Regions from separate parts of the Bartonella sp. W8122 genome, predicted to be linked through region 2. Evidence: predicted binding sites of a transcription regulator. Region 2 holds the regulator's gene; the other holds the start of a gene.
What was found. Region 2 encodes HrcA, which represses chaperone genes, less so after heat shock. Its sites were predicted from a motif close to GTTAGCACTCNCNNNNNGNGAGTGCTAAC; they were not measured.
Positions count from the first base shown of each region.

Region 1 (12,692 bases), 520 kb from region 2:
CGCTTGTGAGAAACCCCGCTTGATATGAGCTGATAATTGGCACCGGTTTCATCACCTGACAGTATTCTTCGAAAAAAAGCCGATTGAGCTTTTGTTGGAAATGCTATCAGGGGCAAATGCCGATACCTCAAGACGTTTTCTAAATCGTTATTCGTAATTTACACACATATCGGAGGAGATATGTTTCATGGTTGAGGATATGAGTACAATTGTACTCCATAAAAGCAAAAAGCCATTGTGGACAGGCTTGGGCTTTCAAGTCATTGTTGCCATGGTTCTCGGAGCTGTGGCAGGTTTCATTTTTCCGGAATGGGCTGTTTCACTCAAAATACTTGGCGATATTTTCCTGCGTCTCATCAAGACCGCTGTTGCGCCGCTGGTATTTTTGACCATTGTTGCGGGCATTGCTTCTGCGGGAGATTTCAAAAGGGTGGGGAAAGTCGGTTTGACGGCGTTGATCTATTTTGAAATCGTTTCAACCATCGCCATCGTGTTTGGTTTGGCCTGTGCTTATCTTTCGGGTGTCGGCCTCGGTGTTGGTGAAATCACGGCTTCAGAAACTGCGACGAAAGCTGCATTGGCAGCAGCCCAAAAGGCTGCACAATCCCATACCGGATTCATGCATTTTTTCCTGAACATATTTCCTGAAAATTTTGTGGGAGCTTTTGCGCAAGGCGAGCTATTGCAAGTGCTCGTCATCTCGATCATTTTTGGTGCGGCATTGCTATCCCTCAGGGAAGAAAAACGGGCACCTATCGAGCGTGGTCTAGCGGCAATCTCCGATGCATTTTTCGAGTTTATCCATCTGATTATGCGGTTAGCCCCCGTCGGAACCTTCGGTGCCGTCGCCTATGCCGTGGGGGCGAATGGTACGGATATTCTGATTGCTTTGGCTTGGTTGGTCATTGCTTTCTATCTTGCAATAATAGCCTTTGTCATCATTGTTATGGGTTCTATTTGCGCGCTGTTCAAGATCAACCTCTTCGGCCTATTGCGCTATATCAAAGATGAATTGATTGTGGTTCTGGGAACAGCCTCATCAGAGAGTGTCTTGCCAAAATTTCTGGAAAAATTACCTGGCTATGGGGCGTCGAAACAAACTGTCGGTTTGGTCATGCCTACGGGATATGCCTTTAATCTTGATGGCACATCCATCTTTATGAGCATGGGTGTTGTCTTTATCAGCCACCTTTATCATGCACCCATGACATGGGAACAATTGGCAGGTTTAATGGCCATTATGCTTCTCACCTCCAAAGGTGCAGCAACCGTGTCAGGCGGAACGTTTGTTGTTTTTGCAGCCACAGTGACGGCCTCGGGCTTTTTGCCCATAGAAGGTTTGGCACTCGTTTTTGGTGTCTATCGGTTCATGTCCATGGCTGTTGCCGCATGTAACGTAACAGGCAACTGTGTAGCGGCGATCGTCACGGCTAAAATATGTGGCGAGTTTGATTCGAAGCAGGCCGAGCGTGCCAATCGTGATCCCAAAGGAGTAGAAGCAGAGATCTATCAAAAGTTTGAGGAACACTAGGAAGTAAACATAAGCGGTCTCTCTTCAATAATCACTTTGCTAAGAGTTAGGCTTAAGGTTTACAAGAATTTTTGCTGTTGAAGGTATCAATAGACTCCCAGAAACAGGAAGTCCTCAGTTTCTATGGCGCATTTTTTCTGCATTTCGTTTCTTGAAACGCTATTGACTTCGAGAAAAGATACTATCTTCAAAGATTGAGGCATTTATACATAAAAAGTAACAAATGAACCTGCCTTCAATGTTGCTTGATCCGGCATGATGTATATTTTATGAAAAAACCGTGCGGGAAAAATCCTGCACGGTTCCGGTTAAACAAAATCAAACCAGCCTGGTTCATTTCGGATGGATCATATTTTCCGGTTTGACCAGACGATTATAATCAGCCTCGGATACACCGGCCTTTAAAGCTTCTTCGCGCAGTGTTGTACCGTTTTTATGAGCAGTTTTCGCAATTTTTGCAGCTTTGTCATATCCGATTGCCGGAGCAAGTGCTGTAACCAGCATCAAGGATTTTTCGAGAAGATCATGGATGCGTGCTTCATTGGCCTTGATGCCTTTGACGCAATTATCTGCGAAAGAAACCATGCATTCCGACAAAATCTTGATGGATTGCAAAACATTGAATGCGATAACCGGTTTATAGACATTGAGCTCGAAATGTCCCTGACTTGCCGCAACTGTAACCGTGGTTTCATTGCCAAAAACCTGACAAGCAACCATAGTCATCGCTTCGCACTGGGTCGGGTTGACTTTGCCAGGCATAATCGAAGAGCCGGGCTCGTTTTCCGGCAAACTCAATTCACCAAGTCCGCAGCGCGGGCCGGAGCCTAAAAAGCGGATATCATTGGCAATTTTGAAGAGATCGGTCGCCAAGGCGTTGAGACTGCCGTGGAAATTGGTAATTGCGCCGTGGCTTGCCAGAGCTTCGAATTTGTTATCGGCGGTTTCGAATGCAACACCTGTAATGTCGGTCACTGCTTCGACGAAATCCTTGTCGAAACCAATCGGAGCATTCAAACCGGTACCGACTGCCGTACCACCTTGTGCAAGTTTGAGAACATCTTGCAGTGCCGCTTCAATGCGTTTTCTATTATGTTCGAGCGCTGCACGGTAACCTGAAAATTCCTGTCCCAGCGTAATCGGGGTGGCATCCTGTGTGTGGGTGCGACCGATTTTGATAATTTTGGAAAATTCTTTTTCCTTATCCTTCAACGCGATCGTAAGATGGTCGATTGCCGGAAAAAGTTTATTGATGGTCTCTAAAGCTGTCGAGATATGAATGGCTGTCGGAAATGAGTCGTTTGATGACTGGCTCATATTGACGTGGTCATTGGGGTGAACAGGCTTTTTTGATCCCATTTCCCCGCCGAGCATCTCGATAGCACGGTTGGCAATGACTTCATTGACATTCATATTAGTTTGCGTACCCGAACCGGTCTGCCAGACGACGAGTGGAAAGTTGTCGTCGAGTTTGCCGTCAATGACTTCATCGGCTGCTGCAATAATTGCTTTTCCCAACTCTGGCGAAAGCTTTTTAGCTTTCATATTGGCCGTAGCTGCGGCTTTTTTGATAAGCCCCAAGGCGTGAATGAGCGGGAGAGGCTGCCTTTCGCCGCCGATTTTGAAATTGTGCAAAGAGCGTTCTGTTTGTGCCCCCCAATAATGGTCAGCAGGAACCTCGATCGGACCGAATGTATCCGTTTCTGTGCGGGTCTTTACCATGATAAAACTCCTCTGTGGTTGACGTGACGATAGACCAAGAGAGCCAATGAGAAAAGGCCTTAAACAGGATCAGATCTATTTCTTGAACGTGTTTTTAAACATATTTTGGTGAGGAAAAAACGAAGTTTGGAATAAAACATAGATGACCATAACGGGATTGTTAAAATCCGGCGGATTTTTTTCCGATATTTTGACTTCCGGCGGCAAAAACCGCCGCTAAAACAAATTATCGAGATAAAAACGGATTTTTAGAGGGGGAAGATAAATGGACGGGAACCATCTCCGGTTAAAAGAATAATTTTTAAATCAGCTTGTCGAATATCCGCGTCCAATGAATTGTTTTGTCGCGTTTTAAAATCCGGAAATGCTGAAAACTTGGCCGCTGATAGAATAATGGCGAATTTGTTATTCGCGCGTTTTATTATGATTTAAAATAAAAACGGGCCCGAAGGCCCGTTCATTAATGTTGTCTAGGACTTTATTAGAAGTCCATGCCGCCCATGCCGCCGCCCGGCATTGCAGGCATTGGAGCCTCTTTCTTCGGCAATTCTGCAATCATGGCTTCAGTTGTGATCAACAATCCGGCAACGGAAGCAGCGTTTTGCAGAGCAGAACGGACAACCTTGACAGGGTCAACAATGCCCAGAGCAATCAAATCGCCATATTGGCCATTGGCTGTGTTGTAGCCGAATGTTTCGCTCCTGTTTTCAAGAATTTTACCAACAACGATAGAAGCTTCATCGCCAGCGTTGGTAGCAATTTGACGGGCAGGAGCCTGCAAAGCGCGACGAACAATATTGATACCGGCTTCCTGATCGGAATTGGTCCCTTTAACCTTGATGTCGGCTGCTGCGCGCAACAGGGCAGTGCCACCACCGGCAACAATGCCTTCTTCAACAGCGGCGCGGGTTGCATTCAAAGCATCGTCAACGCGGTCTTTTTTCTCTTTAACTTCAACTTCTGTAGCACCGCCAACGCGGATAACAGCAACACCGCCTGCCAATTTTGCAAGACGTTCCTGAAGTTTTTCACGGTCATAATCGGAAGTTGTTTCTTCGATCTGGGCCTTGATCTGGTTAACACGTGCATTGATTTCAGGCTTCTTGCCAGCACCGTCAACAATCGTTGTGTTTTCTTTCGAAACGGTAACTTTCTTTGCACGACCGAGCATGTCGAGTGTGACATTTTCAAGCTTGATGCCGAGATCGTCGGAAATAACCTGACCGGATGTCAGAATGGCGATATCTTCCAACATTGCCTTACGACGATCACCAAAGCCCGGAGCCTTGACAGCAGCAATTTTCAAGCCGCCGCGCAACTTGTTGACAACGAGAGTTGCCAAAGCTTCACCTTCAACATCCTCGGCAATGATAAGCAAAGGCTTGCTTGACTGGACAACAGCTTCAAGAACCGGAAGCAGAGCCTGCAAGTTTGAAAGTTTCTTTTCGTGGATCAGGATGTAAGGGTCATCAAGATCGGCAATCATCTTTTCTGTATTGGTTACGAAGTAAGGTGAAAGGTAACCGCGGTCGAACTGCATACCTTCAACAACTTCAAGCTCTGTATCGGCAGTCTTTGCTTCTTCGACTGTGATAACGCCTTCATTGCCAACTTTCTGCATGGCTTCGGAAATCATTTTACCGATTTCGGTCTCGCCATTTGCTGAAATGGTACCAACTTGAGCAACTTCTGCAGAAGTTTTGATCTTCTTTGCTTTTTTCAGAAGATTTTCGACAACTTCATTAACAGCAGCATCAATACCGCGCTTCAAATCCATCGGGTTCATGCCGGCAGCAACAGCTTTTGCGCCTTCCTGAACAATTGCCTGCCCCAGAACAGTTGCTGTTGTGGTACCGTCACCGGCAATATCGTTGGTTTTGGAAGCAACTTCGCGCAACATCTGTGCGCCCATATTTTCAAACTTGTCTTCAAGTTCGATTTCTTTCGCAACCGAAACACCGTCTTTGGTAATTCGTGGAGCACCAAAAGATTTGTCGATGACAACGTTACGACCCTTAGGACCAAGTGTTACTTTCACGGCATTGGCGAGAATATCGACACCACGCAACATACGTTCACGCGCGTCGCGGCCAAATTTGACTTCTTTTGCAGCCATTTAATATATCTCCTTGGGAATTATCCCGGAATTGTTTTTAAAATTTATGGGAAAATGGCTATCAGCCGAGAATACCCATAATGTCGGATTCTTTCATAATCAGAACGTCTTCGCCATCAAGCTTGACTTCCGTTCCTGACCATTTGCCAAAGAGAACGCGGTCGCCTGCTTTAACGTCAAGAGCAACGAGCTTGCCGCTTTCATCACGTGCACCCGGACCTACAGCGAGAACTTCGCCTTCCTGTGGCTTTTCTTTGGCTGTATCTGGGATGATGATCCCACCTGCGGTTTTTTCTTCTGATTCAACCCGACGAACGACTACGCGATCGTGTAATGGGCGGAATTTGGTTTTTGCCATGTCTTGAACCCTTAAAATGTTTAACTTTAATTAAACTCGATTTCGTTGAGGTATTTCCTCGATTAGCACTCTCGATGTCCGAGTGCTAACTCATGAGAACAGATAAAAATTGCCCCCTATAATGTCAAGAAGGTGGTTTTAATTTTTTAGTGAATTGGCTTCTAGGAACTTTTTGCCTTCAAGGCAAAAAGACGCGCGCAAAAAGCCGCATGTTGTTGAAAATCGACTTAAAAAAGATCGGGCAACGTTTGAAGAATGCGGCCCGATCAAGTTTGTTTCGTGGAGCAAAAAATGTGAAACAAATATATAAGAATCAATGTGTTAAAGAGATGAGGCGTAAAATCGTTCACCTCACGTTTTAATGTTTTATCTCTGCGTCAAGAAAGAAACAGGCTTTTTCATTATGAGCCAGAATAGCCGCTTGAATGAGGCGAAAACAGCCATTGATAGAATTTGTTTTCTCCCCGTGCGAAAGATTCAAAAACTGTGCGAAAGGTTAAAAAAACAAATTATTCACAAGAACAGTTGATCCGATGGTTATATTTTCGACTTTCTACTGTCAGGATTCGCTTTAATCTGGATCCGTCAGGTGGGATATTCCTCGACGCCTGCAACTTCCGGAACAAAATGGCGAAGAAGATTTTCTATCCCGTGTTTGAGGGTTGCTGTTGAAGCCGGACAACCGGAACAGGCACCCCGCATGTTCAGATAAACAACACCATGCTCGAAACCGCGGAACGTGATATCACCACCATCATTGGCCACAGCAGGGCGAACCCGCGTTTCGATAAGTTCCTTGATTGTGTCGACGAGATCTTTATCTTCTTCCGAGAAAAATTCTTCCCCGACCGGTACGTCGGGCACATCATTGACATGCGCTGCCATGATTGGACTATTGGACATGAAATGTTCCATAATAGTTCCCAATATTGCAGGTTTCAGATGCTGCCATTCCGTGTTGTCTTTTGTGACTGTGATGAAATCATAGCCGAAGAAAACACCGGTAACACCGGGAATAGCGAAAAGTTTGGAAGCAAGAGGCGAACGTTCGGATGCGTCTTCTTTGTCACGGAATTCGGCGACGCCTTCTTCCAATACAACCCGACCCGGCAGGAATTTTAGTGTTGCGGGATTGGGCGTGGTTTCTGTCTGGATGAACATATAATTTCCTTTTCATGGTCAAGGCATGCAAGGTGCATTATTCAATTACCTTTATATGCTGCTTTAAGGAACAAAAATTCAAGAGGCAAGTCAGGCCTTCAAGATGATATTACAGTGAAGAGCTTCTTTTTACGAAAAGTTTTGTTTCTAATCGTGCGGAAAAAATGGTCAGGCGACGGAATCGATGTCTTCCGCACTCAAACCATCGGGAATAATTGTAACAGGAATGGGAAACGCGCTTCCCTTCGCCGCAATGGACTGCACAAGAGGCCCTGGTCCTTCAGCACCTGAGCCGGCCGCAAGCACAAGAACCGCAATATCCTGATCGCTTTCAATAAGCTTTACGATTTCAGCAGCCTTTTGCCCCTCGCAAATTTTGGTTTCCGTCTCTATTCCGAGATTTTCCCTTACCTCTGCAGAAATCGCCGATAAGGTCTGGCGCGCCTGCTCATGGGATTCAGCGCGCATAATATCACCAACACCAAGGAAATGCTGGAATTCCGAACTGTCGATCACATAAAGCAAAATCAACCTTCCGCCGGTGTTTTTTGCCCGCCTTGATGCATAGGCGACAGCACGGCGGCATTCCGGTGTCTCATCAATAATTGCCAGAAATTTTCGCTTATGACCGTATTGGCGACTTAATCGTTTTGATAACATGTCTGTTCACCTGCTGGCAGCATTATCGGGAGCAAGCTGAATATGGCATATCAGCCCCTTAGGCGCATAATCAATTTTCACGTCATTATGCGGATTATAGCTCAAACTCCGTTCAATCAGTGTTGAACCGAACCCCTTTTTATGATGGGAGGAAATTTCCGGCCCGTCGCTTTCACTCCACTTCAGATTGATAATTCCGTCTTTCGAGAGAGACCAATTCACCGAAACATGACCGGAGGCAACCGAAAGCGCTCCATATTTGATCGCATTGGTCATAAGCTCGTGAAGCGTTAAAGCAAGCGCCAGCGCCGCCTTTTCCGATACATTGACCTTGGGGCCATCGATTTTGATATTGCCATAAGTTTCCATGGCAACTGCCATAGTATTTTCAACAAGTATCTTGAGGTCGCTTTTTTTCCCGCTATCCTCTTTCAAAGTGCTTTGCGCCTCGGCAATTGCTCTGAGTCTTGCCCCCACTTTTTCGCTCGCACTTTCAAGATCGGAGCTGCTCTTGAGCGTTTGGGAAACCACAGCATTGACCATGGCCAGAATATTTTTAACGCGGTGAGCCGATTCGCCGGCGAGGATGTGTAACTGGTTTTCGAAATTGATGCGTTCTGTGATATCAATGCCCTGAACATAGATACCGATAACCTCACCATCGCTATTCTTGATCGGTTGATGAATGAAATCGACATAATGCAAAACCGGTTCTTCGCTGCCCGGTCGTTCAATGAGAAGCGGGACACTTGCCCCCCGGAACGGCTCTTTCGTTTCCCAAACCTGATCAAGCAGAGCAATGAAGCCTTGTCGGGGAATTTCCGGCATGGCTTCCGCGACGGTACGCCCGATTAATTCTCTGCTACCGACAAGTTCCATAAAAGCATTGTTGACAAGATAAAAACGATGATCCCGGTTGAGCAAAACTATGACAAAGCCCGGTGCCTGCTGGACAAGGTCTTTTAAAAAATCGATTTCGGCAATAAAGCGGGAACGCTCGCCTTCAAGCTTATCGTGGAACTCCGGTTTGGTAGTCTTGTTATTGTCTGTTTTTCTATTTTCGGTTTTTAAAGAAAACGTCACACAATATTCCAATCGAAAATTGACACTATTTTCAAATTTAGTGCAATTCGCTTTTTGTGCAAACTATTTTTGGCGGCGGACTTCAAGATGAAGGTGCTTTTATTTAAAGCACCTTCATCATCATTGTTTTGAAACTCATCCTTGAAGGAAACCCACAATATCGCGCACATGTTTCATTGTATCTTCGGCAAGAACGCTCGCACGTTCCGCACCTTCTCTCAAGACTTGATCAATATAGGAAGGCTCGTTATTGAGACGGCGCAATTCTTCGGTGACCGGTGACAATTTGCTGACAGCCAAATCTGCAAGTGCAGGTTTGAATTCGGAAAACTGTTTACCGGCAAATTCTTTTATGACGGCTTTTTTGTCACAACCGGAAAGAGCTGCATAAATGCCTACGAGGTTATCGGCTTCCGGCCGGTCGTTCAGGCCCTCAACAGTGTCAGGCAATGGCTCCGAATCGGTTTTTGCCTTTTTGATTTTTTTGGAAATATCGTCAGCCGTGTCGATGAGGTTGATACGCGACAAATCGGATGGGTCGGATTTCGACATTTTTTTCGTTCCGTCACGCAGTGACATGACACGTGTGGCGGAGCCGCCAATCAAACCTTCAGTGAGCGGAAAGAAACCGTTGACGGTCTCGTCACCGACCTGCATTTCAACACCTACGCCAAGTTCGGCAATGCGTTCGGAATAATCATTATTGAATTTTTGTGCGATGTCGCGTGTCAATTCGATGTGCTGTTTCTGGTCTTCCCCGACAGGGACTTTTGTGGCGCGATAAACCAGAATGTCGGCAGCCATCAAACTCGGATAGGCAAAGAGGCCGAGAGACGCATTTTCACGATCTTTTCCCGCTTTGTCTTTAAACTGGGTCATGCGGTTCATCCAGCCGATGCGGGCAACGCAATTGAAAATCCATGCAAGTTCGGCATGTTGATGAACGCGGGACTGGTTGAACACAATGTGGTGTTTCGGGTCAATTCCGGCTGCCAGAAATGCTGCTGTTACTTCGCGCGTTGAACGCATCAAATCATGCGGATCGGGGTTGACAGTGAGTGCATGCATATCAACAACGCAATAGATACATTCATAGTCTTTTTGCAATTCAACCCAACGCTTGATCGCACCGAGATAATTTCCCAGATGAAGATTTCCGGTCGCTTGAACTCCAGAAAAAACACGTTGTTTGAATGTGCTCATAATAGACAATCCGATCTTTCAAAAAAATTATAGCTGTTTTTGTCAAAGCTTTCTGTTGAAAGCAATTGAAAACCTTTACCGCTTGCGCAGCAACCCTCTTTTGATCAACGATATATTTGTTGCACCGAAAAGAAATGCAGAACCGAAATAGACTATTATGGCTCCAAATACCAGAGCAAGTACGCCGCTTGCACGATAAGCTAACGGAGCCTTTGCCGACAGCGGATAATCAAGATAGCCGACAGCATAATGGAGGGCGATTGCCATGACTAATGTCGCGAGCAATATTCTTGGAATACGCTTTAAAAGAACTTTATCGCTTCCCCATTGGCGCCTTCTGACAAGAGTGATGAACAGTAAAACGGCATTGACCCAGCCGGCCGATATTTCGGCTATGGCTATTCCACGGGCCGATAAGACCGGAAACAGAGTTAATGCAAGCGAAATATTAACGACCACCGAAATTCCGGCAAAAATCATTGGTGTTTTTGTGTCTTCACGGGCGAAGAAACCCGGAATGAATGCTTTTATCAATACAAAAGCCGGAAGACCCAAGCCATATATGCCTAAAATTCCCGCAACAATTGTCGTTGATTGGGAAGAAAAATGCCCGCGTTCGAACAATAGGCGCACAATCGGTTCTGCCATAACCAAAAAAGCGGCAGCAGCAGGTAAGGTCAAAAGCAGAGTGAATTCGACAGACCGGTTTTGCAAGTTATCGGCTTCTTTCAGATTGCCACTTCTGAGTGCACGGGAAAGTTCGGGTAAAAGTACTGTGGCAACGGCAATGCCGACAACACCCAATGGAAGTTGATAAAGCCGGTCGGCATAAACAAGCGAGGAGACAGCGCCCGATTGTGCAGAAGCAATATTGGTATTGATGAGGAGGTTAATCTGTGTGATGCCGCCGGTAATCGCTGCCGGTAATGCAAGCCAGAGGAGGCGGCGAACATTTTCGGTGAATTTCGGGAGGCGAAAACCGATTTTCATACCGGCATTGGCAACAGCAATCCACACAATAATAAGTTGCACAATACCGGAGGCCATAACGCCCCATGAAAGATCAATACCGACATGCCAGGGGTCAAGCTTATAGACCCATGCGTAAAAGAGAACGCCGATCAGAATAATATTGAGAAAAACCGGTGCGATTGCCGCAGCAAAATAGCGGTGAAGAGAATTGAGCATTCCGCCCATCATTGCCGCCAGTGACATGCAGGCAAGATAGGGAAACATGATCACCGCAAAACGGACGGTAGCATTGAATTTTGTTGCATCATCGGTAAAGCCCGGTGCGATGACATAGCGCACCAGAAAAGGCATGGATAACTCCATGATGATGGTGAGGATCAATAATATTGAAAACAGCACGCCGAAGACTTCTTCGGAAAAACGCCGTGCACTGTCGACACCGTCTTCTTCTATCTGCTTGGCAAACAAGGGCACAAAGGCAGAATTGAATGCACCTTCTGCAAAGAGGCGCCGGAATGTGTTGGGGAAACGGAAGGCCGCGTTGAACGCGTCGGCCACAGGCCCTGTGCCAACAGCCGCTGCCATAAGCATTTCTCTGACAAAGCCGAACAGACGACTCATCAACGTGCCGGATGCAACGGTCGCGAATTGTTTGATGAGGCTCATGTTCTTTTTATATTTTCCATTTGTTCAGCAGCAATAAGAGCCAGTAATTTGCGGCGTATAGCAGCCTGTTTTTGCGGGTTGATAATTTGATGACGGAAAAGATCATTGACATAAAAATTGTCGATAACCTTTTCTCCGAAGGTCGTAATATGTGCAGAAGCAATGTCAAGCGAAAGATCGGATAGCGTTTTTGTAATTTCAAAAAGTAGCCCTGGTCTGTCGAGACCTTCGATTTCTATGACACTGAATTTGTCCGACAGCGTATTATTGATCTCCACACTTGGTGTAACGTCAAAGGCCTTGGCTGCACGGCGCGGTTTGGCGCGTTGTGCAATCACTTCCGGCAGGCGGATGGTTCCCTTCAAGGCATCTTCTATCATTTTACCGACACGTTTTGCCCGCCTTGTTTCATCATCATCAAGCTCGAATTCGCGGGTGATCAGAATGATATCAAGAGCGCGGCCATCTGTGGTGGTAAAAATTTGGGCGTCGACAATATTGCCGCCAGCAGCAGCGCAGGCTCCTGTAACAATGGAGAGAACCCGCGGATGATCGGGCGCAAGAATTGTAAGCTCTGTGACACCGGCAAAACGGTGCGGGTCCGACATTGTTGCAAGCGGGGCGTTGCGTTTATCGGCATCGCGGATAAAATTGGCTTGCCGGACCTGATCTTCCGGTGAAACCGTTAACCAGTAGTTCGGGTATTGCAGGCCGATATAATGTTGTTTTTCAGCTTCGCTCCAATTTTCAAGTGCATTATAAAGGCGTTCTTTCGAGGCGTTGATGCGGTCGGTCCTTGGAACTTGTGAAAAACCTCCGGTCAGAACAATTTCAGTCTCGTGATAAAGTGTGCGTAACAATTGCCCTTTCCAGCCATTCCATACACCGGGACCAACAGCTTTGATATCACATATGGTCAAAACCAGCAGTAATTTGAGCCTGTCGGTTGTCTGAACAATATTGGCAAAGTCTTCGATTGTTTTACGGTCATTGAGATCACGTGACTGGGCAACCATACTCATGGTGAGATGTTCTTTGATGAGCCATGCAACAAGCTCTGTATCAGCTCGCGACAGTCCGAAACGCGGGCAAAGCTTGCGGGCAATTTTTGCGCCCGCAGTCGAATGGTCTTCCGGCCTTCCTTTGGCAATGTCGTGTAAAAATAAAGCAACAAAAAGAATCGTCCGCTCTTTTTTGAACGTTGGCACAATTGCCGAAGC
Region 1 covers NZ_JACFOO010000001.1:838,667-851,358, forward strand. The annotation lists gene H3S83_RS03720 (cation:dicarboxylate symporter family transporter) at 188-1,531, shown strand; gene fumC (class II fumarate hydratase) at 1,865-3,253, opposite strand; gene groL (chaperonin GroEL) at 3,735-5,369, opposite strand; gene groES (co-chaperone GroES) at 5,431-5,727, opposite strand; gene H3S83_RS03740 (NifU family protein) at 6,313-6,888, opposite strand; gene H3S83_RS03745 (universal stress protein) at 7,057-7,548, opposite strand; gene H3S83_RS03750 (HWE histidine kinase domain-containing protein) at 7,555-8,631, opposite strand; gene trpS (tryptophan--tRNA ligase) at 8,767-9,834, opposite strand; gene murJ (murein biosynthesis integral membrane protein MurJ) at 9,910-11,472, opposite strand; gene H3S83_RS03765 ([protein-PII] uridylyltransferase) at 11,469-12,692, opposite strand, start outside.
Region 1: a site for HrcA is predicted at 5,789-5,817, ahead of groES (co-chaperone GroES). Genes of this name have one in related genera too.

Region 2 (12,692 bases):
GGGCAAAGATAATGCCAAGGCCGAGACCGGCAAAAACAAAAGGCAGGGAAGCCGGCAATTTTACTTTCAGCAAAATCTGTATTTCGTTGGCACCGAATGCCTTGAGCATCTGGATTTCTTCCCGTCCTGCCGATTGTAAACCGGCAATCACGTTGATAAGCATCGGGAAAAACGAAATAAGTGCGGCCATAACAATTTTTGATGTAATGCCGTAGCCGAACCATTGCAGAAAAATCGGTGCAAGGGCAACGGTCGGTATCGTCTGGAAAGCGATAATATAGGGCAAAAACGCAAGCTGGAAAACGCGAACTTGCGAAATAGCAACGCCAAGAATTGCCGCAAGCACTATGCCGCAAATATAGCCGAGCAAAACTTCAGCCATGGTAACACCGAGATTATCCCAGAAAAGAGTCGACCTTATCAGCCGGACAAGCTGGTAGAAGATGAGACTGGGCGGTGGCAAAAGATAGGTAGGAACCTGCCATAGCCGGACCGATGTTTCCCAGAAGCCGACAACAAGAATAAAAACAACAACAACAAGCAATGCTTGAAGTGTTTTTTCATTTTTAAACATTGCCAGCCTTTCTGCGGTTTTGCCGATTTCTCAATCACAGGATTTGATGGATATGCAACAGCAGTTCAACAATTCATACTAAAATTTTTAAAATGCTGTCTTATTTGACCTAAAATTTTTCCGACCTTTTTATCAGTCAATTCCTGAAGCTCGCGCGGACGGGGCAGTATGACATCGACAATTTCTTCAATATGGCCGGGGCGCGGGCTCATCACCACCACTTTGTCGGCAAGAAATACCGCTTCGGGAATGGAATGGGTGACAAAAAGGACAGTTTTTTTGCTTTCAAGCCAGATATTTTGCAATTCGCCATTTAAAACTTCGCGGGTCATTGCATCAAGCGCCCCGAATGGCTCATCCATAAGCAGAACTTTCGGGTCACGAATAAGTGCACGGCAAATTCCCGCACGTTGTCGCATTCCGCCTGAAAGCTCGGTCGGCAATTTGTTTTCAAATCCTTTAAGTCCCACCGTTTCCATGAGCATCAAAGCACGGTCATGGTATTCTCTTTTGTCAAGATGCATCAATTCGACCGGCAAGAGGATGTTTTGCAGGATTGTACGCCACGGAAGCAGTGTAGGGTCCTGAAAAACAAATCCCACTTCCGGCGAAGGACGGGTAACGGCAACGCCGTTAAGCATTACATCACCGACAAAATTGTCCACAAGACCGGCAAGGATTTTAAGTAACGTTGTTTTGCCGCATCCGGATGGCCCCACAAGTGCAACAAAAGCGCCTTCGGCAATTTCCAGATTGACATTTTTCAATGCATCAATCGTGCCGTCTTTTTTGCTTATATAGCTTTTGTGCAATCCCTTGATAGTGATAAGGGGCTTTTTGATAGACGGCATAGACGTTTTCTCAATCCTTCAGAACGACAGCCTTCGCTTTAAACGGGTTAGTCCTTTTTAACAATTGTCTTGATATCGAAATTATAAATTTCCGGCATCAAGGAATTGCTCCAGACATCCTTTACATGAAGCAGGCGTTCGGTTGAACCTGTTTGATGCGCAAAAGACAAAACTGCTTGCCAGCGTTCATCAGGAATATCAAGCCATTTTCCCCAGCTTGCCGGATCCGGTTTGTCAGCCGGTGTCGAATCGGCAAGTGCTATGGCCATAGCTTCGGCCGTATTTTTGGCATCTTGTCCGGTCGGATTATCAGAACCTCCGAGTTCTGGGAATTCTTTAAAAGCAAGTTTCAAGGCGCTATCGGGATAAAGTTTGGTGTAGATCATGCCTTTATAGGCAGCGCGTGCAAAAGCTGAAAGTTCATGCGGCTTTTCATCGAATATCTTCTGGCTTGTGACCATAGTAACACTGAAAAGGCGGTTCATTTCTTCAGGACGTTGCAAAAGATCGAATTCGACGCCGTTCTGACGCATAACGGTAAAACTATCCGAATAGCTGTCAACTGCGTCGATATCCTTCGCATTGAGCGCGGCTGCCGCGCGCGCACCTGCACCAACGGGTACAATCGTAACGTCACTTTCTTTCAAGCCGGCAATTTTCAAATTCGCCCGTAAATCGGCATAAGAAGCCGAAGCGAGGCTAATTACGCCCACCCGTTTCCCTTTAAGATCGGCAATGGATTTGATAGTGGAGCCTTTCGGAACACCAATAAAATAAGGCCATCTGACCGTTATTCCGGCAAATGCCTTGAGTGGCACGCCTTTGTCGACAGCGGCTGCAATATTGGCAGACGATGCATAGGCAATATCGGCCGAACCGGATGCAACTGCCTGAAGAGCTGCTGTGGAGCCATCGGTAAAGAGCAATGTCGGATTGATATTTTCTTCCTCAAAATAGCCGAGTTGTTTGGGTATGGCATAGGTAAATGTCTCTTCCGCCGGCGTTGTTGTACTGCGGGCGAGCGCTAGAACAAAATGCACAGGTTCGGCAAATCCGGATATAGCGAAAAATAAAAACGCATTGAGTAGTACAACGGCATGGATGAAAGCGGCTTTCATGGGATGCTCTCCTTTGTACTTTCCGTAAAACAAATGCAGCCCATAAAACAGATGTGACTTGCGGAAAGGAACGGACAATGACAGGGCCTATCCGGAAAGTATCCCATCTCTAGCCGATAAGTGCAATAGAGGGTAAGGTTTTACGACATTTAGCGGCGTTTGATTTACATCTATTTGAGAAGTCGCGAGACAAGTTGGGCAGTATAGTCGACCATCGGAACAATACGGGCATAATTCAAGCGGGTCGGTCCAATAACGCCGAGAGCACCAAGAACATGCTGGTTTGAATCGCAATATGGTGCGACGATCAGGGACGAGCCTGATAACGAAAACAGTTTGTTTTCAGAACCGATAAAAATACGAACGCCTGAACCTTCCTCGGCAAGGTCAAGAAGCTGCATCATGCTTTCACGTGTTTCAAGATCGTCAAAAAGATGGCGCAAACGTTCAATATCTTCTGCGGCTTTCACATCTTCCAGAAGGTTGCCGCGCCCGCGCACAATAAGCTGGGTTTTACGGCCCTGATCTTCGCCGCCCCAAACGGCAAGCCCCTGATCGACGAGATGTTGCGACAATTCATCAAGAGCAGCCTTGGTCTCTTCTCTCTGCCTCGAGATTTCGGCTTTGGCTTCACTTAAAGTACGCCCCTGAATATGCGCGTTCAGAAAATTGGTGGCTTCGCTCAATTGTGACAATGTTACCCCTTCGGGTAAATTGACAATGCGATTTTCCACGTCACCGTTTTGGGTTACGAGAACTGCCATGGCGCGCGATGAATCAAGACGCACAAATTCGATATGTTTGAGTGTTCCTTCATTTTTTGTCGACAACACCAGCCCGGCACCGCGTGACAAACCGGATAGAATTTGGCTTGCACCGGTCAAGAATTGTTCAACCGATTGGCTATGCCCTGCTTCTTCAACCTGTGTTTCTATGGCTTTGCGTTCATCTTCCGGAAGGTCTCCCACTTCAATAAAAGCATCTACAAAAAACCTCAAACCAGATTGTGTCGGCATACGACCGGCAGAAATATGGGGCGAGTAGATAAGCCCTAAATGTTCCAGATCGCTCATAATCGTGCGGATGGTTGCCGGCGAGAGGCTTTGTGGCAATTGTCGGGACAGATTGGCTGACCCGACAGGGTCCCCCTCGTTCAGATAGGTTTCGACAATACGCCTGAATATATCGCGGGATCTTTCGTCGAGACTTTTTAATTCATCCGGAATGGCGGCGTGTTTCATCATATTCCTTCAATGATAGAATTTCTTTCCTTCTATATAAGTTTTGCCAAAGACGGGTCAAATGGTCTAAAGATGCTTGAAACAATACTTCACGGAAAGGAAAATTTATGCGTCCGTCCAATCGTGCCAGCAACGAGATGCGCGCCGTTTCATTTGAACGTCATGTGAACAAACATGCCGAAGGGTCATGTCTGGTCAAGTTCGGTGATACCCATGTTTTATGTACCGCAAGCCTTGAAGAACGTGTCCCCAACTGGATGCGCAATTCCGGTAAAGGATGGGTTACAGCCGAATATGGTATGTTGCCCCGTTCAACCGGTGAAAGAATGCGCCGCGAGGCTGCTTCCGGCAAACAGGGTGGGCGCACCATGGAAATTCAGCGTTTGATCGGCCGTTCATTGCGTGCGGTTGTTGATTTGAAGGCGTTGGGCGAAATGCAGATTACGATTGACTGTGATGTCATTCAGGCAGACGGCGGAACCCGCACGGCATCGATTACCGGAGCATGGGTTGCTCTTTATGATTGTCTGGGCTTTATGGAAACGCGCCAGATGGTCTTGCGCAATAAAGTGCTGAAAGACCACGTTGCGGCAATTTCTTGTGGCATTTATCAGGGAACGCCGGTGCTTGATCTTGATTATGCAGAAGATTCCAATGCCGAAACCGATGCCAATTTCGTGATGACCGGTAAAGGTGGAATTGTTGAAATACAGGGAACCGCAGAAGGTGACCCGTTCAGTGAGGAGCAGTTTTCAACTTTGATGTCACTCGCTAAAGGCGGCATTCACGATTTGATTGAATTGCAGAAGAAAGTTATCGCAGCCTGAAAGGTGGATTATCGATGAGAAAGCTTGACGGGAAAAAACTGGTTGTTGCAACCCATAATTCCGGCAAACTCAGGGAAATAGCCGATCTTATTGGTCCGTTCGGGTTTGAAACCACATCGGCGGACGAATTGGGACTGGAAGAACCGGAAGAAACCGGCACGAAATTTGAAGAAAACGCCTATATCAAGGCTTTTTTTGCTGCCAAATCGACAGGGCTGCCGGCATTGTCGGACGATTCAGGACTTGAGGCAGATGCTCTTAACAAGGCACCCGGCGTTTATACTGCCGATTGGGCAATCCAGCCTGATGGACACCGCGATTTCGACAAAGCGATGAAAAAAGTTGAAGATGCATTGGAAAAGAAGGGTGCAACAACGCCAGATAAACGGCATGGCCGTTTTGTCTCGGTGCTTTGCCTTGCCTGGCCGGATGGACATGCGGAATATTTTCGCGGTGAAATCGAAGGGACTTTGGTCTGGCCTCCGCGTGGCAAAAAGGGTTTCGGTTTCGATCCTATTTTCCAGCCGGAAGGCTATGACAAAACATTCGGTGAAATGACGGCTGAAGAAAAACATGGTTGGAAGCCGGGCGACAAACATGCTTTGTCCCACCGCGCACGGGCTTTCAAGCAATTTGCCGAAGCGTTACTGGAAAACTGATGGACGAGCCTTTCGGTATTTACGTCCATTGGCCATTTTGTGCCGCCAAATGTCCTTATTGCGACTTTAATTCCTATGTCCGGTTAAAAGGCGTGGATGAAGACCGTTTTGCCAAAGCTTTTGCAAGAGAAATGGCAACGGTGCGTGAATGGACAGGAGCCCATAACGCGACGACTGTTTTTATCGGCGGTGGTACGCCATCGTTGATGTCGCCAAAAACAGTTGAATCATTGCTAAAAAGCATTGATCGTTATTGGCCGATTGTGGACAATGCCGAAATCACAATGGAAGCCAATCCTTCAAGCGTCGAGGCCGAGCGTTTTCATGGTTACCGTTCAGCCGGCGTCAACCGGCTTTCTTTGGGTGTCCAATCGTTAAACGATGAAGAATTAAAGCGCTTGGGGCGCATTCATAATGTAGAACAGGCACGTTTTGCTATTGGTCTTGCACGCGAGATTTTCCCGCGGCTTTCCTTTGACCTCATTTATGCGCGTCCCAACCAGACATTGAAATCATGGAAACATGAACTGGAAGAAGCAATTGATCTCGCAGCCGACCATCTTTCGCTTTATCAATTGACCATTGAAGAAGGGACGGGGTTTGACAGGCTCTATAAAGCCGGAAAACTCAAATTGCCGGAGGCGGATTTGAGTGCCGATCTTTATGATCTCACACAGGAAATAACCGAAAGTCACGGGCTTCCGGCTTATGAAATATCCAATCATGCAGCCGCCAATGCGCAGTCACAACATAATCTCATTTACTGGCGCTACCAGCAATATGTCGGCATTGGTCCGGGGGCGCATGGCAGGTTTCTTCCTGTTTCAAATGGTGATTTTCCGGATAGGCGATTGGTAACGATAACCGAAAAAATTCCCGAGCGCTGGTTGGAGCTCGTTGAAAAACAAGGCCACGGTATTGTTGAAGAAGAACATTTGACAAAAAGTGAACAGGCAGAAGAAATGGTCTTGATGGGCCTGCGCCTCACCGAGGGGCTTGATCTCGCCCGTTATGAAAAACTGGCGAATCGCGGATTGAACCAGAGCAAAGTTGCCGATCTTCAACAACAAGGCCTTGTAGAAATGGTGGGCAATAGCCGCATCCGTGCAACCAAAAAAGGTCGCGTGGTGCTGAATTATATTATCAGCGAACTCGCATAAGAAATTCTATCCGGTTTCTCGCTGTGTTCAGTTTCTATTCAAAGTTAAAGAGAAAAGATCAATTCTATAAAAATTGCTTTTGAATTCATAAAGAACAATTTTTATATTCAAAAACAGTCTGTGAAAGACGTAACCGCGCCAAGTTTGCCTTTATATTATTAGTCAAATATCCGCTTTATTGAGTTGCCAGTTTATGGAATTGAATGAGATAAAGTGAGGGAATGCTTGATCTCTCCGTTCAAGTCGTTTTCTCCGAGGGTTTAGCTATCTCGCCTTTTCGATAGTCAGCATCTTTCATGTGTTAGAAAGTTTCAAGACTTCACGTGTACCTGTCTCTTTTCTCGCGAATGAAACCAATGGAGAGAAGGTGGCTGCTTTTTTCACTTTTTAAGGATTTTTATGCAAAACCGGCTCCGGCTGGCGTCACAGTTATAATTTTTGAAAAGCACGCTTCCCTTTTTCACACTCACCCTTTTTCATGAAGGGGGCATGTGAAAAAACATAGAGCTATAGAGCAAGCTTTTGAATTTCTTTCAGACAATGCAAAAGGATTTTTGTGGCAGAAAATCTAAAGCGATGGATTTGGAAGCATTTTGGCCTTAAACTTCTTCAAGCTCTACCAATGTTCCATCAAAGTCTTTCGGATGGATGAACAGAACGGGTTTCCCATGTGCGCCGGTTTTAGGATTCCCGTCGCCAAGAATTCGAATGCCTTCGGCAACAAGTTGGTCGCGCATTTTTAGAATATCATCAACTTCAAAACAGATGTGATGGAGGCCACCTTTCGGATTTTTTTCAAGAAATTTTGCGATTGGTGAATTATTTCCCAATGGGCTCATCAGTTCGAGTTTTGTATTGGGCAGTTCAACGAAAACAATTCTGACGCCATGTTCAGGCAGGTCCTGAATAGGAGAAACATCATTGTTCACGGAACGATAAAGTTCGGCAGCCTGTTCGATATCCGGTACGGCGATTGCGACATGGTTCAGTCGGCCAAAGTGGTACACTGGAAAAACTCCCTATTGAGGAAAGCAATATAAACTGGTCTCATCAGATATTACGTAATTTCCCTTGTAAAAGATCAAGGATTTTGCTGGCTGCTTCGACCACATTGGTTCCGGGGCCAAAAACAGCAGCAACACCGTTTTCTTTCAGAAATTCGTAATCCTGTCGGGGCACAACGCCGCCACAGACTACGATAATCTTGGAATTGCGATTTTGCAACGCTTTGACAAGCTGCGGCAACAGGGTTTTATGGCCGGCTGCCAGCGAAGAAACACCGATGAGTTGAACCTTGTTTTCAATAGCCATTTCGGCTGCTTCTTCCGGTGTCTGGAATAGTGGTCCGGCAATGATTTCGAATCCCATATCGCCGAATGCCGAAGCAATGACTTTTGCTCCGCGATCGTGACCATCCTGTCCGAGTTTGGCAATCATGATGCGCGGGCGCTGGTCTGTTGTATTAATTATATCGCTCAAGCGCTGTTTTAATGTTTTATATTCGGGTTCGTTCGAGAATGCTTTGCCATATATGTTTTTGACCACAACAGGTTTTGCCGAATGGTCACCGAAAACTTTTCGCATTGCATCCGATATTTCACCGACGGTTGCGCGTGCCCGTGCAGCTTCCACTGCGGCTTCAAGCAGGTTACCCTTTCCGCTTCTGGCAATATTTTCCAGATTCTTCAATGTGTCAGTGACTTTCCGGCTATTGCGGGTTTGTTTGATCTTGTTCAGTCGAGCAATTTGTTGGGCTCGGACTTTTGTATTGTCAATTTCAAGGATATCGATTTTCTTTTCCTCATCGGAGCGGAATTTATTAACCCCGACGATAATCTCTTCTCCCTTGTCAACGGCCGCCTGACGGGCGGTTGCCGCTTCTTCAATGAGGCGTTTTGGCAAGCCGTCAATCACCGCTTTGGTCATGCCGCCCATGGCTTCTATCTTGTCAATGAGAGCGGATGCTTTGTCGACGAGTTCTTTGGTGAGCGTTTCGACATAATAGGAACCGGCGAGCGGGTCGATGACCTTGGTAAGGCCCATTTCGTTTTGCAAAATCAATTGTGTATTGCGGGCAATTCGTGCCGAAAATTCGGTAGGTAATGCAATCGCCTCGTCAAAAGAATTGGTATGAAGCGATTGTGTTCCACCCAAAACAGCAGCCAATGCTTCATAAGCGGTGCGCACAATATTGTTATACGGGTCCTGTTCTTGAAGAGAAACACCGGACGTCTGACAATGGGTGCGCAGCATCAGGGAAGATGCTTTTTTAGGTGAAAATTCATGCATAATGCGCGACCATAAAAAACGTGCCGCGCGTAATTTTGCCGCTTCCATGAAAAAATTCATGCCGATGGCAAAGAAAAATGAAAGTCGGCCGGCAAATTGGTCAACATCAAGCCCTTTTTTAAGGGCTGCACGCACATATTCTCGCCCGTCTGCAAGTGTGAAGGCCAGTTCCTGTACAAGCGTGGCTCCCGCTTCCTGCATATGATAACCGGAAATGGAAATTGAATTGAAGCGCGGCATTTCATTGGCGGTATATTCGATAATATCGGCAATGATGCGCATAGATGCTTCGGGCGGATAGATATAGGTATTGCGTACCATAAATTCTTTGAGAATATCATTCTGGATTGTTCCCGAAAGATCGCGTCTTGCAACGCCCTGTTCTTCGCCAGCAACAATAAAATTGGCAAGAATTGGTATGACAGCACCATTCATCGTCATCGAGACAGACATTTTATCAAGCGGAATACCGTCAAAGAGGATTTTCATATCTTCGACTGAATCGATCGCAACACCGGCTTTTCCTACGTCTCCCACAACACGCGGGTGATCGGAGTCATATCCGCGGTGTGTGGCAAGATCAAAAGCGACCGAAAGGCCTTTTTGCCCGCTCGCAAGGGCTTTTTTATAAAAGATATTCGATTCTTCGGCGGTAGAGAAACCGGCATATTGGCGGATTGTCCACGGCCTTCCGGTATACATTGTCGCTCTGGGGCCACGCAAAAACGGGTCCAGTCCCGGCAATGTGTCCAAAAGATCGTCGTGGGCGAGATCGTCTTTAGTATAAAGTGGTTTGACATCAATGCCCTCGGCGGTGTGCCAGACAAGTGTGTCGGGAGAAGCTTTAAGCTCCTTTTCAGCAAGTTTTTTCCACTCGCTCATATCTCCTTTTCCGGTCATGTCTATTCGAACTCCATAATGGTTTCGTCAACACCGAGACTTTGTCCGACTTTCACCGAAATCTTGCCAATTTTGCTTTTCTTTTCCGACCTCAGCATATTTTCCATTTTCATCGCTTCAACGATCGCAAGAGGTTGGCCGATTTCGACTTCATCGCCTTTTTTGACAAAAATCGCGGTAATGACGCCGGGCATCGGGCATAACAACATTTTGGATGTATCAGGCGGCAATTTTTTCGGCATGAGTGCTGCAAGGGCAGCAATATTGGGTTCCCTGACATGGGCAATTGCGTCAATACCACCGTGGCGCAACCTTATGGATGTTCCTTTGACGTCGACCTTCACAACCATGTTCGACCGGTCGGAAACAGAAAATTCGCAAATAGTCATGCCGGGTAGCCAATGGCTTTCAAGGGTAATCTGTTCTCCATCGGCAAATTCCAATTTGGATCCGGCGTGATCAACCTCAATAACCAAAGGAAAAGACTGGTCGAAGATCGACACGACCCATTCATTTTTTACGATACGCCGGTGGTTGTCGAGTGTGCCGGAAATCATAGCCGCCCGTTCTTGCAATTTAAAATTGATAAACGCGGCAATAGCTGCAAAGGAACGCGCTTCATCCGGCGTTGGCGAGACGCCATGAAAGCCATCCGGAAATTCTTCCGCAATATAGGCGGTGGTTAATTTGCCTTCCTGAAAGCGTTTTTGACGCATGACAGCCGAAAGAAATGGCAAATTGTTTCCGATGCCTTCAAGTTCGAAACTGTCGAGGGCTTCTTGCATGGCTTGAATCGCCATTTGGCGATTTTTCCCCCATGTAACGAGTTTCGAAATCATCGGGTCATAATAGATCGAGATTTCTCCCCCTTCATAAACGCCGCCATCGTTACGGATTTTCACTTCATTGTTGTCGTCGGTTGCAACAGGGGGATTATAACGTGTCAGTCTTCCGGTCGAGGGGAGGAAATTGCGATAGGGATCCTCGGCATAGAGCCGGCATTCCAATGCCCAACCATTCCGTTTGACATCATTTTGGGAAAGCGGCAAAGCTTCACCGTCGGCAATACGGATCATCAGTTCGACAAGATCAAGTCCGGTAATCATTTCGGTGACCGGATGTTCAACCTGCAAGCGGGTGTTCATTTCCAGAAAATAGAAATTCCGTTTGCCATCAACAATAAATTCCACCGTACCGGCGGAGTGATAATTGACAGCACGGGCGAGCGCAACCGCTTGTTCACCCATGGCTTTGCGGGTTTTTTCGTCAAGAAATGGTGAGGGAGCTTCTTCAATCACCTTCTGGTTGCGCCGCTGGATGGAACATTCTCTTTCATTGAGATAGATAATGTCACCATGCTTGTCGCCCATGATCTGGATTTCGATATGGCGCGGTTCACTCACAAATTTTTCGATAAAAATACGGTCGTCTCCGAAGGATGATTTGGCTTCATTCTTCGACGCCTGAAATCCTTCTCTTGCTTCTTCATCATTCCATGCAATGCGCATGCCTTTACCACCACCGCCGGCAGAGGCTTTGATCATGACCGGATAGCCGATTTCACGCGCGATTTTTACCGCATGATCGGCATCATCAATCAGCCCCATATGTCCGGGAACAGTTGAAACGCCGGCTCCCGCGGCCAATTTTTTGGAAGTAATCTTGTCACCCATAGCGCGCATGGCATTTGCCGGTGGCCCGATCAATATAATCCCTTCCTCTTCCAGACGATCGGCAAAAGCAGGATTTTCCGACAAAAAGCCATAGCCCGGATGGACCGCATCGGCATTGCTCTGTTTGACCGCAGCAATGATTTTTTCAATGTCGAGATAGGATTGGGATGAAGGCGAGGCGCCAATATGGATAGCCTCATCGGCTTGGCGTACATGAAGAGCATTGGCATCGGCATCCGAATAGACCGCAACCGTTTTGATGCCCATTTGTTTTGCTGTACGAATGACGCGACAAGCGATTTCGCCACGATTGGCAATCAGGATTTTTTTAATCATTTGAAGCCTCAAAGCGGGATAGTGTCATGTTTGCGATCACGATTTTCGACTTTTTTATTGCGAAGGGCAGCAAATGCCCGCGCCACTCTTTTGCGGGTGGAATGAGGCATGATCACTTCGTCAATAAAACCGCGCTCGGCAGCAATAAAAGGATTGGCAAAACGTTTTTCATATTCTTGCGTCAGGCGGGCAATCTCCTCTTTGTCATCAAGATGTGACCGGTGGAGAATTTCAGTGGCCCCTTTTGCCCCCATGACAGCAATTTCCGCCGTTGGCCATGCATAGTTGATATCGGCACCAATGTGTTTTGATGCCATCACATCATAGGCGCCGCCATAGGCTTTCCTGGTAATGACCGTCACCATCGGAACGGTCGCCTCGCTATAGGCAAAGAGCAATTTCGAGCCGTGAATGATAACGCCGTTATATTCCTGCGAAGTGCCGGGCAGGAATCCGGGAACATCGACAAGTGTCAGGATCGGAATGTTGAAAGCGTCACAGAAGCGTACAAAACGTGCACCCTTGCGGGCAGTGTCAATATCAAGACAGCCTGCAAGCACCATTGGCTGGTTTGCAACGACACCGATTGTGCGTCCTTCGATACGGATAAAGCCGGTTATCAGATTTTTTGCAAAATTCTCTTTGATTTCGAAAAATGAGCCCTCATCGGCAACACTTAAAATAAGCTCTTTCATGTCGTAGGGCTTTGTGGATGAATCGGGAATGAGCGTATCAAGCTTCATATCGAGCCGTTCGGTATCATCGTAAAAAGGCCGCACGGGCGGCTTTTCTTTGCTGTTTAACGGCAGATAGTCGAAAAGCAGCCTGATATTTTCCAATGCTTCGATATCATTTTCAAAAGCCCCGTCAGCAACAGAAGACTTTTTTGTGTGGGTTGTTGCGCCACCCAATTCTTCGGCAGTGACAATTTCATTGGTAACAGTTTTGACCACATCGGGGCCGGTGACAAACATATAGGATGAGTCACGAACCATAAAAATAAAATCGGTCATTGCCGGTGAATAGACGGCGCCACCGGCACAAGGCCCCATGATAACGGAAAT
Region 2 covers NZ_JACFOO010000001.1:323,619-336,310, forward strand. The annotation lists gene H3S83_RS01540 (ABC transporter permease) at 1-574, opposite strand, end outside; gene H3S83_RS01545 (ABC transporter ATP-binding protein) at 640-1,425, opposite strand; gene H3S83_RS01550 (ABC transporter substrate-binding protein) at 1,473-2,543, opposite strand; gene hrcA (heat-inducible transcriptional repressor HrcA) at 2,714-3,784, opposite strand; gene rph (ribonuclease PH) at 3,892-4,611, shown strand; gene rdgB (RdgB/HAM1 family non-canonical purine NTP pyrophosphatase) at 4,626-5,270, shown strand; gene hemW (radical SAM family heme chaperone HemW) at 5,270-6,430, shown strand; gene mce (methylmalonyl-CoA epimerase) at 7,030-7,437, opposite strand; gene scpA (methylmalonyl-CoA mutase) at 7,481-9,619, opposite strand; gene H3S83_RS01585 (acetyl/propionyl/methylcrotonyl-CoA carboxylase subunit alpha) at 9,622-11,628, opposite strand; gene H3S83_RS01590 (acyl-CoA carboxylase subunit beta) at 11,637-12,692, opposite strand, start outside.